2 regions of the Streptomyces sp. CA-249302 genome follow, and region 2 is predicted to be linked to the other one. Evidence: riboswitches for the same ligand, from Rfam matches in the RefSeq annotation. Region 2 holds a riboswitch; the other holds the start of a gene.

Region 1 (7,425 bases), 1.0 Mb from region 2:
CGTGGCACCGCATACGCACGTCCATGACCCGCAAGGAATGGGCGAGCGTCGGCGGGATGGCCGCGTTCATCCTGGCGCTGCACGTCATCGGCTGGTTCACGCTCGTGGCGATCGTCGCCCCGGAGCACTACAGCCTGGGTACCAAGACCTTTGGTATCGGAATCGGCGTCACCGCGTACACCCTCGGTATGCGGCATGCCTTCGACGCCGACCACATCGCCGCCATCGACAACACCACCCGGAAGCTGATGAACGAGGGCCAGCGCCCGATGTCGGTCGGTTTCTGGTTCTCCCTCGGCCACTCGACGATCGTCTTCGCTCTCGCCTTCCTGCTCTCGCTCGGTGTGAAGGAACTGGCCGGGCCGGTCGAGAACGACGACTCCACCCTCCACAGCGTCACGGGCTGGATCGGTACGACTGTCTCCGGGACCTTCCTCTACGTCATCGCGATCATCAACCTGGTGATCATGGTTGGCATCTGGAAGGTCTTCCGGCAGATGCGCCACGGCCACTTCGACGAGGCCGCCCTGGAGGAGCAGCTCAACAACCGCGGCTTCATGAACCGCATCCTCGGCCGCGTCATGAAGTCGATCACCAAGCCGTGGCAGATGTACCCGCTGGGTGTGCTCTTCGGTCTCGGCTTCGACACCGCCACCGAGATCGCACTGCTGGTGCTGGCCGGCTCGGGCGCGGCTTCCGGCTTGCCCTGGTACGCGATCCTGTGCCTGCCGATCCTCTTCGCGGCCGGTATGTCGCTGCTCGACACGATCGACGGCTCGTTCATGAACTTCGCCTACGGCTGGGCCTTCTCCAAGCCGGTCCGCAAGGTCTACTACAACCTCACGATCACCGGCCTGTCCGTCGCCGTCGCCCTCATCATCGGCACGGTGGAGCTGCTGGGCCTGGTCGCCGAGAAGGCGGACCTGCACGGCCCGTTCTGGGACTGGGTCTCCGGTCTCGACCTGAACATCATCGGTTACGTCATCGTCGGCCTGTTCTTCGCGACATGGGCGGTGGCCCTGCTGGTGTGGAAGGTCGGCCGGATCGAGGAGAAGTGGACGGCGGGGCTGGCCCCCGCCGAACAAGGCGCCGAGTAGAGCCGGTCGCGGTGCCTCCGCCGGAGTGGAGGCGCCGCACATGCTCACGTCTCGGGATACCGGCGAGGGGTCCAGACGGCGTCCTCGCCGGTTCCCCGCCGTACGGCCTGGGTCTGCGAGGAGCCGACCAGCAGGATCGTGCGCATGTCCACTTCGGCCGGGTCGAGGTCGGTCAGCCGTACGATCCGCACGCGCTCACCAGACCCGCCGACATCCCGCGCCACCACGACCGGCGTGTCCGGCGCCCGGAGTTCCAGCAGCAGCTCGCGCGCCTTGCCGACCTGCCAAGTACGGCTGCGCGAGCCGGGGTTGTACAGCGCCAGCACCAGATCCGCCGCAGCCGCCGCGCGCAGCCGCTCGGCGATGACCTCCCATGGCTTGAGCCGGTCGGAGAGCGAGATGGCGGCGTAGTCGTGCCCGAGCGGGGCGCCTGCGCGGGCCGCCGCCGCGTTGGCGGCGGTCACGCCAGGCAGCACCCGCACCGGCACGTCCAGGTGCTCCTTCTGCGAGGCGGCCTCCAGCACGGCCGTCGCCATGGCGAACACCCCCGGGTCGCCGCCCGAGACGACGGCCACCCGCCGCCCCCGCTGGGCCAGTTGGAGCGCGAACTCCGCGCGCTCGGCCTCGACCCGGTTGTCGCTGCCGTGTCGCCGCTGACCGGCGCGCACGGGCACGCGGTCCAGGTAGGTGGTGTAGCCGACCAGGTCGTCGGCGGCGGCCAGCGCACCTCGCGTCTCCGGCGTCAGCCACAGGGGACCTGCCGGCCCGGTCCCGACCACCACGACCTCGCCTCGCTCTCGCGACGAAGGCCGCTCGGCGTCGGCCCGGCTGGGCAGCACGGCCACCGAGAAGTACGGCACCGACTTCGCGTCCACGTCCGCCAGTTCGGCGACCCGCTCCCCGGCCATGGTGGCCCGCTCGACGTACCGGGCCTCGCCCAGCTTTCCCGAACTCTCCAGCGCGCCGCGCACCTTGGTGAAGGTCCGCCCGAGCTTCATCACCACGGCGGCGTCCGTCGAGGCCAGCCGCGCGGTCAGCTCCTCCTCGGGCAGCGTGCCCGGCAGGATCGTCAGCACCTCCTCGCCCTCGGCGAGCGGGGTGCCGAGCCGGGCCGCGGCGGCGGACACGGAGGTGACACCGGGGACGACCTCGGTGTCGTAGCGGTCGGCGAGCCGCTTGTGCATGTGCATGTAGGAGCCGTAGAAGAGCGGGTCGCCCTCGGCGAGTACGGCGACGGTCCGGCCGGCGTCGAGGTGTGCGGCGAGGCGGGCCGACGCCTGGGCGTAGAACTCCTCCATGGCGCCCTTGTACCCGCCGGGGTGGTCGGTGGTCTCCGTCGTGACCGGGTAGACCAGCGGCTCCTCGACGTGGTGGGCGCGGATGTGCTTCGCCGCGATCGAGCGGGCGATGGAACGGCCGTGGCGGGCGCTGTGGTACGCGATCACGTCCGCCTCGGCGATGACCTCGACGGCCCGTAGGGTCATCAGGGACGGGTCGCCGGGGCCGAGCCCGACTCCGTACAACTTGCCGGTCACTCTTCCTCGCTCGCGATCGCGTTGAGCGCGGCGGCGGCGATGGCGCTGCCGCCGCGACGGCCGCGTACGACCAGGTGTTCGAGAGTCGAGGCCGCCAGCGCGTCCTTGGACTCGGCGGCGCCGACGAACCCGACCGGCACACCGATGACGGCGGCGGGGCGGGGTGCGCCCGCCTCGATCATCTCCAGGAGGCGGAACAGGGCGGTGGGGGCGTTGCCGACGGCGACGACCGCGCCCTCCAGCCGGTCGCGCCACAGCTCCAGGGCGGCGGCGCTGCGGGTGGTGCCGAGCTTCGCCGCGAGCTCCGGGACGGCGGGGTCGGAGAGGGTGCAGAGCACGTCGTTGCCGGCGGGCAGCCGCTTGCGGGTGACTCCGCTGGCCACCATCTGCACGTCCGTGAAGATGGGCGCACCGGCGCGCAGGGCCTCGCGGGCGCGGGCCACGGCGGCGGGTGTGTACGCCATGTCTCGTACGAGGTCGACCATTCCGCAGGCGTGGATCATCCGGACGGCGACCTGGCTGACGTCGGCGGGCAGGCCGGCGAGGTCCGCCTCCGCGCGGATGGTGGCGAAGGACTGGCGGTAGATGGCCACGCCGTCCTTCTCGTAGTCGTAGGGGGTCACGGTGGTCTTCTCGCTGCTTTCGGTCGTCAACAGGCTTGTACGGCTCATGAGGTGATCGCCGCCAGGGCGGCGGGGAGTCGGGAGGGATCGTCGAGGTCGGCTGTGCGCGGATGCTGTCCCCGTACGGCGGTGGAGAGCCGGTAGCCGCCTGCTGGCGCGGCGACCACGTCGATCCGGTCGCCCCGGGGACGGCCGCAGCGGCGCTCGCAGCCGGACCAGTACAGGGGGAGGTCGTTGGGGCCGACCGTGCCGAGGGCGGCGGTCGCGTCGCTCTGCACGTCGGCCCGGGACTTGGCGCATCCGGGCCGGCCGATGCAGGCGCCGACGCGCAGCCAGGGGGAGCCGGGATCGGTGACGAGGCCGACGGCGGCGAGGCGGGCGAGCGGCTCGTCCGCGTCCGCCCGCGTTGCGGGAAGGACCACGCCGCTCCACGGGGTCAGCCGCAGCTCGCCGACGGCGACCCGCGTCAGCTCCCGCCATCGGAGGGCCGACAGCCGACCCAGGGGGACGTGCACGGACAGGCCGTTGCCCACGGCTCCGATGAGTGGCCCGTCGGCATGCGCGGTGTCCCGGGTCCGCCGCCCGTGAGCGATGCCTTCGGCTCTCAGGCGGTGGCTGACCATCTGGAGCAACTCGCCACGCTGACAGGAGAGTTCATCCACGCGCCACGCGTGCGTCCCGCTCGCCTGCACGGCCTCCACGAAGGTCTCCGCGGCGAGCAGGGAGCCTCGCGCGGCGTCCTCGGCGGAGAGACGCAGCGCCTCGGGCCCGGTTCCGAGGGCGAGTTGCGCGCTGTCGTCCTCCGTCGCTCGTACGGTCACATCGGCGCCGAGCCCGGCCACGTCCCCGCGCCCGTCGTCGAGCGCGAACAGGAACCGCCCCGACAACGCCTGCGCGGTCTCGCTCGCGCACAGCGCCGCGTCGAGATCCGTCAGCCAGGGCCGTACCTCCCGTACGCCCCGCCCGTCCACACCGGACAGCGGCGAGGCGACGATGTTGCGGACCCGTTCGTGCGCGGGCGAGGGCGACAGCCCGGCCGTGTCCAGCAGTTGGGTCAACTCTCCACCGCACTCGCCACGCAGCCCCCGCAGCTGCACGTTGCCCCGCGAGGTCAGATGCAGTTCGCCGTCGCCCAGCCGTTCTGCCGCCTCGCCGAGGGCCTCCGCCTGCCGCACGGTCAGGACACCGCCGGGAACCCGGATGCGGGCCAGCGTCCCGTCGTCCGCCGCGTGCAGTCGCAGCGACCCCGGGCACGCGTCAGCGCGCACTCGTGGGACCCCTGTGGCCTGGGGTGATGAACGACGGGCAGCCGTGGACATGGCGGCGAGCATACCCACGATCACGCCGGATGTATGCCCCGCCCCTTTCCTGTGACCCTTACTATGCTCCTCGGTGGATCATCCGGTCCGCCGACGCCACGACGGCGACAGGGGAGGAAGCCCGGTGCGAATCCGGCGCGGTCCCGCCACTGTGAGCCCGCCCTCCGGGGCCGGGTGAGTCAGGAACTCCCGCCGTCCTGCAACGCCCGGGGCGCGGACCCCGAGGAAGGCCGACGCCGCATGATCCTCCTGCTGTCGACGTCCGACACCGACCTGCTCAGCGCCCGCGCGGCGGGCGGCCCGGTGCCCTACCGGTTCGCCAACCCGGCCCGGCTCCCGCTCGACGACCTCCCCGCCCTTCTCGACGGCGCCGACCTGGTCGTCGTACGCCTCCTCGGCGGCCTGCGCGCCTGGCAGGACGGTCTCGACCTGCTGCTCGCCGATGGTCGCCCGGTGGTCGTCCTCAGCGGTGAACAGGCGCCCGACGCCCAGCTGATGGCGGCCTCGACGGTCCCGGTCGGGATCGCGGCCGAGGCCCACGCCTACCTCGCCCACGGCGGCCCGGCCAACCTGGCGCAGCTCGCCCGGTTCCTGTCGGACACGGTGCTGCTGACCGGGCACGGCTTCGAAGCTCCGGCGCCCGCGCCGAGTTGGGGGCCGCTGGAGCGCGCCTCCCGGGGCGAGGGGCCGACGGTCGCCGTGCTCTACTACCGCGCCCACCACATGAGCGGGAACACGGCTTTCGTGGGCGCCCTGTGCGAGGCCATCGAGGATGCGGGCGGCCGGCCCCTCCCGCTCTACGTCGCCTCCCTCCGCGCCCCCGAGCCCGAGCTGATCGAGGAACTCCGGTCCGCCGACGCCATCATCACCACCGTTCTGGCCGCGGGCGGCACCAGGCCCGCCGAGGCATCGGCCGGCGGCGACGACGAATCCTGGGACGCCGGTGCGCTGACCTCGCTCGACGTCCCGATCCTCCAGGCCCTGTGCCTGACCTCCTCCCGGTCCGCGTGGGACGCGAACGACGAGGGGGTCACTCCGCTGGACGCGGCGAGCCAGATCGCCGTACCCGAGTTCGACGGCCGTCTCATCACCGTCCCGTTCTCCTTCAAGGAGATCGACGCCGACGGCCTCCCCGCATACGTCGCCGACCCCGAGCGCGCGGCCCGCGCCGCCGGAATCGCCGTACGCCATGCCCGACTTCGCCACATCCCACCCGCCGAGAAGCGCCTCGCGCTGGTCCTGTCCGCGTACCCGACCAAGCACTCCCGCATCGGCAACGCGGTCGGCCTGGACACCCCCGCCAGCGCGATCGCGCTACTGCGCAGGCTGCGGGACGAGGGCTACACCTTCGACGACGTCCCCGGGATGGCTTCCGGTGACGGCGACGAGCTGATCCGCGCCCTGATCGAGGCGGGCGGCCACGACCAGGACTGGCTCACCGAGGAGCAGTTGGCCCGCAACCCGGTCCGAATCCCGGCGGCGGACTACCGCCGCTGGTTCGCCACGCTCCCCAAGGAACTGCGCACGGTGGTCGAGGAGCACTGGGGCCCGGCGCCGGGCGAGATGTTCGTCGACCGCAGCCGCAACCCCGATGGCGACATCGTCCTCGCGGCCCTCCGCTTCGGGAACCTGCTGATCCTCATCCAGCCCCCGCGCGGCTTCGGCGAGAACCCGATCGCGATCTACCACGACCCGCACCTCCCGCCCTCCCACCACTACCTGGCCGCCTACCGATGGATCGCCGCCGCGGCCTCCGACGGCGGCTTCGGCGCGGACGCGATGATCCACCTTGGCAAGCACGGCAACCTGGAGTGGCTGCCCGGAAAGAACGCCGGCCTGTCCGCCGCCTGCGGCCCCGACGCGGCCCTCGGCGACCTCCCCCTGATCTACCCCTTCCTGGTCAACGACCCCGGCGAGGGCACCCAGGCCAAGCGCCGCGTCCACGCCACCCTCGTCGACCACCTCGTCCCGCCCATGGCCCGCGCCGACTCCTACGGCGACATCGCGCGCCTGGAACAACTCCTCGACGAATACGCCCAGATCGCCTCCATGGACCCGGCGAAGCTCCCGGCGATCCGCGCCCAGATCTGGACCCTCATCCAGGCCGCCAAGCTCGACCACGACCTGGGACTCGCCGACCGTCCCGACGACGACGGCTTCGACGACTTCCTCCTCCACGTCGACGGCTGGCTCTGCGAGGTCAAGGACGCCCAGATTCGCGACGGACTGCATGTCCTGGGCAACCCGCCGCAGGGCGGGGACCGCGTCAATCTCGTCCTCGCCATCCTCCGCGCCCGCCAGATCTGGGGCGGCACAACCGCCCTGCCCGGCCTGCGCGAGGCGCTCGGCCTCGACGAGTCCGCCGCGACCCGTACGACGGCCGACGAGGCGGAGGAGAAGGCCCGCGCCCTCGTCCAGGCGATGGAGGACGCGGGCTGGGATCCGGCCGCCGTACCTGCGGAGTACGGCGAACAGGTCGCCGCCGTCCTGGAGTTCGCCGCCCGCGAGGTCGTCCCGCGCCTGGCCGCGACCACCGCGGAGCTGGACCACACCGTGCATGCCCTGGGCGGCGGCTTCGTCCCGGCGGGCCCGTCAGGCTCCCCGCTTCGCGGTCTGGTCAACGTCTTGCCGACCGGCCGCAACTTCTACTCCGTCGACCCCAAGGCCGTTCCCTCCCGCCTCGCCTGGGAGACTGGACAGGCCCTGGCTGAGTCGTTGTTGGAGCGCTACCGCACCGACAACGGCGACTGGCCCACCTCCGTCGGCCTCTCCCTGTGGGGCACAAGTGCCATGCGCACAGCGGGAGATGACGTGGCCGAGGCCCTCGCCCTGCTCGGCATCCGGCCTGTCT
Region 2 (7,425 bases):
CCCCGCCTTGCCGGTGGAGTGGAAGGTCTGCCGGTCGGGGGAGGTGAGGGCCTTGGCGTTCTGGGTGACCCGGGTGGTGTGGGCCGTCGCGGACACCGCGGGTGCCGCGTGTGCCGGTGCGGCGACCAACCCGGCGAGGCCGAGGGCGAGGGCGGGTATGGCGGTGGTCAGGAGTCTTCGCAGACTCCGTCCGGTCTTCTCACGCATGGGGGTACTGCCTCCGTCGTTGGAGTGGGGTTCTCGACGCAGGTGGCAGGCCTGTGACGCGCGTAGCGGCGGCGGTGCGCGATGCCGTCATGGGCATGACACATTTGGGCGTCCTGTGCCTGTGTTGTGGACATGGCGGGACGGGCAGAACGTAGCCGGGGCCGAGGATGCGGAGCCAGATGCGCCGGAAGAACTTTGCCGCTCCATAGCCGATGCATGGACGGCCCATGGAAGCTCCATGGGCCGTCCAGGGCCTGGCGGGGCTGGACGGGGGCTAGAAGTCCTCGTCGAGGTCGACCGTGCCCTCCACGGCCACCTGGTACGCGGACGGGCGCCGCTCGAAGAAGTTGGTCAGCTCCTGGACGCCCTGCAACTCCATGAAGGAGAAGGGGTTCTCGGAGCCGTACACCGGGGCGAAGCCGAGCCGGGTCAGCCGCTGGTCGGCCACGCACTCCAGGTACTGGCGCATGGACTCGGTGTTCATGCCCGGCAGCCCGTCGCCGCACAGGTCACGGGCGAACTGGAGCTCGGCCTCGACGGCCTCCCGCAGCATGTCCGTCACCTGCTCCCCGAGCTCGTCGTCGAAGAGGTCCGGCTCCTCCTTGCGGACGGTGTCGACCACGTCGAACGCGAAGCTCATGTGCATGGTCTCGTCGCGGAACACCCAGTTGGTGCCGGTGGCGAGACCGTGCAGCAGGCCGCGGCTGCGGAACCAGTAGACGTACGCGAAGGCGCCGTAGAAGAAGAGCCCCTCGATGCAGGCCGCGAAGCAGATCAGGTTGAGGAGGAAGCGGCGGCGGTCGGCCCTGGTCTCCAGGCGGTCCAGCTTCTCGACCTCGTTGATCCACTTGAAGCAGAAGCCGGCCTTCTCGCGGATGGACGGGATGTTCTCCACGGCCGCGAAGGCGGCGGCACGGTCCTCCGGGTCGGGCAGGTAGGTGTCCAGGAGGGTCAGATAGAACTGGACGTGCACGGCCTCCTCGAAGAGCTGGCGCGACAGGTACAGCCGCGCCTCGGGGGAGTTGATGTGCTTGTAGAGCGTCAGCACCAGGTTGTTCGCGACGATCGAGTCGCCCGTCGCGAAGAAGGCGACCAGCCGGCCGATCAGGTGCTGCTCCATCGGCGACAGCTTCGCGAGGTCGGCGACGTCCGAGTGGAGGTCGACCTCCTCGACGGTCCAGGTGTTCTTGATGGCGTCCCGGTAGCGCTCGTAGAAGTCCGGGTAGCGCATGGGGCGGAGGGTGAGCTCGAAGCCGGGGTCGAGCAGGTTCTGGTTGCTGGGCATTACTGGCAGGCCTCGCAGGACTCGGGGTTTTCCAGGGAGCAGGCGACGGCGTCCGTCGTCTGTACGGGGAGGGTCGCCTGTGCCGCGCGGGCGATGCGGGTCGCCGGGCGGGAGCGGAGGTAGTACGTCGTCTTCAGGCCCGATTTCCAGGCGTACGCGTACATCGAGGAGAGCTTGCCGATGGTCGGGGTCTCCAGGAACAGGTTCAGGGACTGGGACTGGTCGAGGTACGGGGTGCGGGCCGCGGCCATGTCGATCAGGCCGCGCTGCGGGATCTCCCACGCCGTGCGGTAGAGCGCCTTCACGTCGGCCGGGATCCAGGCGAAGTCCTGCACCGAGCCGTTGGCGTCGCGCAGCGCCTCGCGGGTGCGGGCGTCCCAGACGCCGAGCTGCTTGAGCTCGTTCACCAGGTACGAGTTGACCTGGAGGAACTCGCCGGAGAGGGTCTCGCGCTTGAAGAGGTTGGAGACCTGCGGCTCGATGCACTCGTAGACGCCGGCGATCGACGCGATGGTGGCCGTGGGGGCGATGGCCAGCAGCAGGCTGTTGCGCAGGCCGACCGCGGCGACGCGCTCGCGCAGGGCGGCCCAGCGGTCCGGCCAGGTCGGCTCGACGCCGTAGTGGTCGGGGTGCAGGACTCCGCGGGCGGTACGGGTCCTGTCCCAGGCCGGCAGCGGGCCGCTGTGCTCGGCCAGGTCGGCGGAGGCCTCGTACGCGGCGAGCATGATGCGCTCGGCGATCCGGGTCGAAAGGGCCTTGGCCTCGGGGGAGTCGAAGGGCAGACGCAGCTTGAAGAAGACGTCCTGGAGGCCCATCGCGCCGAGGCCGACCGGGCGCCAGCGGGCGTTCGAACGTCCCGCCTGCTCGGTGGGATAGAAGTTGATGTCGACCACGCGGTCGAGGAAGGTGACGGCCGTACGGACCGTCTCGTCCAGGCGCTCCCAGTCGATGTCCCCGTCGACCACGAACGCGCCGAGGTTGACCGAACCCAGGTTGCAGACCGCCGTCTCCCCGTCGTCCGTGACCTCCAGGATCTCCGTGCAGAGGTTGGAGGAGTGGACGACGTGGCCCGGCTCGGCCGTCTGGTTCGCCGTACGGTTCGCGGCGTCCTTGAAGGTCATCCAGCCGTTGCCGGTCTGCGCGAGGGTGCGCATCATGCGGCCGTAGAGGTCGCGGGCCGGGATGGTCCTGCGGGCCAGCCCGGCCGCCTCCGCCCTGCGGTAGGCCGTGTCGAACTCCTCGCCCCACAGGTCCACCAACTCCGGTACGTCGGCGGGGGAGAAGAGGCTCCACTGCTCGTCGGCGTTGACCCGGCGCATGAACTCGTCCGGGATCCAGTGCGCGAGGTTCAGGTTGTGCGTACGGCGGGCGTCCTCACCGGTGTTGTCGCGCAGCTCCAGGAACTCCTCGATGTCGGAGTGCCAGGTCTCCAGATAGACGGCGGCGGCACCCTTGCGCCGGCCGCCCTGGTTCACGGCGGCGACGCTCGCGTCCAGCGTCTTGAGGAACGGGACGATGCCGTTGGAGTGCCCGTTGGTGCCGCGGATCAGCGAACCGCGGCTGCGGACGCGGGAGTAGGCGATGCCGATGCCGCCGGCGTGCTTGGAGAGGCGGGCGACCTGGTGGTAGCGGTCGTAGATGGAGTCCAGCTCGTCGACGGGGGAGTCGAGGAGGTAGCAGGACGACATCTGGGGGTGCCGGGTACCGGAGTTGAACAGGGTGGGGGAGGAGGGGAGGTAGTCGAGCCGGCTCATCAGGCGGTAGAGCGCGGCGACTTCGTCCAGGGCGCGGGTCCCCGCTTCTGAATCGAGCACGGTGTCCTCGGCCAGACCGCTCGCCACCCGGAGCATGAAGTGCTGGGGCGTCTCGATGACCTTGCGGGTGATCGGGTGCCGGAGCAGGTAGCGGCTGTGCAGGGTGCGCAGGCCGAAGTAGCCGAAGCGGTCGTCGCCGGCCGGGTCGACGAGCGCGTCGAGCCGCACGGCGTGGACGCGCACGAACTCCGCCGTACGGTCGGCGATGAGGCCCTCCCGATGGCCGACGGCGACGGACCCGGTGAACGTGGTGACGCCCTGGGAGGCGGCCTCGGCGGCGATGCTGACGGTGAGGAGCCTGGCCGCCAGCCTGCTGTACGCCGGGTCCTCGGAGATGAGCCCGGCCGCCGCCTCCGTGGCCAGCTCGCGCAACTCCACGAGGACATCCGGCACGGCCCCCCGCGCTGACCGGCCGCGGAGTGCGGCGGCGGCGACCCGGCCGGGGTCGGCGTCGGGGAGGTCGGCGGTCAGCTCGGTCAGGGTCCGCAGCAACGCGGCCGCGGGACCGTCCTGTTCCACAGGGGCGAACGCTGAGGCCGGGTCGGCTGGCGCGATGGTCACGTGGGGCTCTCCCTCGCTGGGCACGGGGCCTTGCGGAGGGCAGGGGGCAGCTCACGAGCGCGCACGGCGTCGCGTCCACCGGCCCATTCCACGAGGCCCGGACGTCATGGCACCCGGGCCACGGCGGCCGGGCGCACTGTCGGCAGGTCCTCGGACTGACTCCCGTACACGCACAAGGCGTGCACAAGTACACCGTTGCGGGACAGTTCCGGATTCGCACCGGATTCCCCTGCGGCGACAGCGAGCATGAGCATACATCTTGTGCCGGGTTGCGGTGACGCCCCCAGATGTTGTGTCGCGTGTCGTCTCAGAGCGTCAACTCGTAGGTGAGGAGAGTGAACTCGTCACCGGGGATCGGGTTCCAGTCGCGGCCCGGCGCACGGCGGAAACCGAGGCGTTCGTAGATGCGGTGGGCGGCGTGCATCGTGTGCTGGGTCGACAGGACGACGCCGGTGCACTGGGCTGCTCGCGCGCGGTCGACGCAGGCACGGACCAGGGCCTCGCCGGCGCCACGGCCGCGGGCCGCGTGGGCCACCGCGAGCATGCGGATCTCGGCCTCGCCGGGGCGGGCCAGCTCCGCCATGGGGCCGGATGCGGGGGCGAAGGTCACGCCGCCGAGCAGTTCCGTGCGGGAGACGGCGACCAGGACCTCTGCGTGGGCGGCGCGCTTCGCCACGTCTCTCAGCTCGCCCAGGTACCAGTCGTCCTCGTCTCCGAAGGCCAGGAGGCCGTCCTGGAGGTAGGCCTGGGCGGTGATCTCGCCGAGGGCGTCGTATTCGGTGGGGTCCGCCGGGCGGATCTGGATGTCCATGGCCAGAGTCTGCCTGGCAGGTACGACAATGGGCCGCCGGTTTTCCGACGACCCATTGATCACCGTGACTACTGGTGAGATGCACCTGCCGTAGCGGGCGGAAGCTCCACTTCCACTCCCGGATCGCCCGCGTCCGCCGTGTAGTCGGACGGGTTGGTCTCGTCGATGCCCTCCGGGGCCTTCGCGGCCTTCAGGACGAAGGTCAGGACCACCGTCACCAGGGCGTTCAGGGCGAAGGACGTCAGGCCGATGTAGCCGATCTCGCCGATGCCGGGGATCTCCGCGTTGGAGCCGCCGAAGTGCTTCTGGTCGGGGTTGGTGGGGGAGGCCACGTTGTACGCGGCGACCGTGCCGTAGATCATGCCGACGGCCCAGCCCGCGAGCAGCGCCCAGCGGTGGAACCAGCGGGTGAACAGGCCGCCGACCAGCGCCGGGAAGGTCTGGAGGATCCAGATGCCGCCCAGGAGCTGGAAGTTGATCGCCACCGTCTTGTCCATCGTCAGGACGAAGACCAGCGCGCCCACCTTCACCAGCAGGGACACCAGCTTGGAGACCTTGGTCTCCTGCTCCGGCGTAGCGTCCGGCTTGATGAAGTCCTTGTAGATGTTGCGGGTGAAGAGGTTCGCTGCCGCGATCGACATGATGGCCGCCGGCACCAGCGCGCCGATGCCGATCGCCGCGAAGGCCACGCCCGCGAACCAGCTCGGGAACATGTCCTCGAAGAGCTGGGGGATGGCCAGTTGGGGGTTGGTGACGTCGACCCCGCTCTTGATCGCCATGAAGCCCAGCAGCGCGAGCAGGCCCAGCATCAGCGAGTACAGCGGCAGGATCGTGGTGTTGCGGCGGATCACGTCACGGCTCTTGGAGGAGAGCGTCGCGGTGATCGAGTGCGGGTACATGAAGAGCGCGAGCGCGGAGCCCAACGCCAGTGTGGCGTACGTCCAGTGGGCCGCCGGGGGCGACACCAGGGCGCCGGCGCCCGCCTTCGTGAACTTGTCGTTCGCCGAGGCGAAGATGTCGTCGAAGCCGCCCAGCTTGATCGGGATGTAGATGATCGCCACCGCGATGACGATGTAGATCAGCGCGTCCTTGACGAAGGCGATCAGGGCGGGGGCCCGCAGACCGGAGGAGTAGGTGTACGCGGCCAGCACGCCGAAGGCGATCAGCAGCGGCAGGTCCTTCACGAACCAGTTGGAGTCCGTACCGCCGCCGAGGCCCAGCACGTCCAGCACGGCCTGGATGCCGACCAGTTGGAGCGCGATGTACGGCATCGTCGCCAGGATGCCGGTGACCGCGACCGCCAGCGAAAGCCCCTTCGAGCCGAAGCGGCCGCGCACGAAGTCGGAGGTGGTGACGTACCCGTGGCGGTGCGAGACCGACCAGAGCCGGGGCAGGAAGGTGAAGATCAGCGGGTACACCAGGATCGTGTACGGCACCGCGAAGAAGCCGGCCGCGCCCGCCGCGTAGATCGCCGCCGGTACGGCGACGAAGGTGTACGCCGTGTACAGGTCGCCGCCCAGCAGGAACCAGGTGATCCAGGTGCCGAACGACCGTCCGCCCAGGCCCCATTCGTCCAGCGAGTGCTCGTTCTCGGCCTTGCGCCAGCGTGCCGCCAGGAAGCCCATGACCGTGACGGCCAGGAAGAAGAAGATGAAGACGCCGAGCGCGACGCCGTTCACGCCGTCCTTCACCGGGCACCCCCACGACGGGCGCGCTGGTCACGCTGCCACAGCGTGTACGCGGTCATGGTCAGCGCCGTGGAGATCAGCACCCACAGCATCTGGTACCAGTAGAAGAACGGGATGCCGATGAACGCCGGGTCCGTCTTGGCGTAGGAGCCGACCCACAGCAACGCCACGAACGGTGCCACGAGGCAGAGGGCGATCACCACGCGGACCGGCGTCACCACCGGAGCTCTCACTTCAGGCACATCTGACATACCGCGGTTCCGTCCCCTCGCCGATACCTGTGATCGCCTGTGATCACTTGTGTAATGCGCAGGCAATCTAGGTCACCGTGTAAAGGGAGCGGAAGACCTCGTCCGTATATCGGTATGTCGATTCAGTGAAAGCCGGACATCGGTGTCAACAGCACCGGAAGCCCTGCCGCGGGTCCTCCTCCTGACGGTCGGTCCGCATCCGCTCGAACTCGCGGCGGGACGGAACTTCGGCCTGTGGATGGTCTTTTCGTACGTGCGCCACGTACCGGTCGTACGCCGACTCGTCGGTCAGCTCGCGCACGTACCAGCGCACACTCCTAGCCGCCCGTACCAGCGCCGACCGCATCGCGCGCCTCCTCCTTCTCCTCCCGTGTCGGGATCAGCCCCGCCGGCGCGGTGATCCGGGACTCGACGTACGGCGCCTCGCTGAGCGTGGACAGGGCGGGGCGGCGGACATGTCGGACGCAGACGCGCAGGGAGTCCGCGATGACGACGACGATCAGGACCGCGAGAACGGCCGAAAGTACGCCGTCCACCGTGGAGTTGGTGACCACGGTGTGCATGTCGTCCATGTTCTTGGCCGGCGGCAGCACCTTCCCCGCGTCGATCGCGTCCTGGAAGACCGAACGCTGCTTGAAGAAGCCGACCTTGGGGTCGCCGGAGAACACCTTCTGGTAGCTGGCGGTGAGGGTGACCGTGGCGTCCCAGGCGAGCGGAATGCCGGTGATCCAGGCCCACTTGAGGCGTCCGGACTTCACCAGCAGGGTCGTGCAGACGGCCAGGGCGACGGCGGCCAGCAGCTGGTTGG

Evidence for each region. A riboswitch is a leader RNA that binds a small molecule or an ion and turns the genes downstream of it on or off. The one in region 2 is predicted to bind cobalamin.
Region 1: it holds a riboswitch for cobalamin, as region 2 does, so the genes downstream of both, cobN (cobaltochelatase subunit CobN) here and ACQEWB_RS32900 (ribonucleoside-diphosphate reductase subunit alpha) in region 2, are expected to answer to the same signal.

What each region holds. Positions count from the first base shown of each region.
Region 1 is NZ_JBNJMG010000001.1:8,277,433-8,284,857, forward strand. It holds gene ACQEWB_RS37525 (HoxN/HupN/NixA family nickel/cobalt transporter) at 1-1,097, shown strand, start outside; gene ACQEWB_RS37530 (precorrin-2 C(20)-methyltransferase) at 1,142-2,632, opposite strand; gene ACQEWB_RS37535 (precorrin-8X methylmutase) at 2,629-3,303, opposite strand; gene ACQEWB_RS37540 (cobalamin biosynthesis protein CobG) at 3,300-4,586, opposite strand; cobalamin riboswitch at 4,632-4,782, shown strand; gene cobN (cobaltochelatase subunit CobN) at 4,815-7,425, shown strand, end outside.
Region 2 is NZ_JBNJMG010000001.1:7,238,369-7,245,793, forward strand. It holds gene ACQEWB_RS32890 (putative Ig domain-containing protein) at 1-207, opposite strand, end outside; gene ACQEWB_RS32895 (ribonucleotide-diphosphate reductase subunit beta) at 482-1,492, opposite strand; gene ACQEWB_RS32900 (ribonucleoside-diphosphate reductase subunit alpha) at 1,492-3,867, opposite strand; cobalamin riboswitch at 3,992-4,121, opposite strand; gene ACQEWB_RS32905 (GNAT family N-acetyltransferase) at 4,175-4,678, opposite strand; gene mctP (monocarboxylate uptake permease MctP) at 4,747-6,369, opposite strand; gene ACQEWB_RS32915 (DUF3311 domain-containing protein) at 6,366-6,617, opposite strand; gene ACQEWB_RS32920 (YbdD/YjiX family protein) at 6,763-6,963, opposite strand; gene ACQEWB_RS32925 (carbon starvation CstA family protein) at 6,935-7,425, opposite strand, start outside.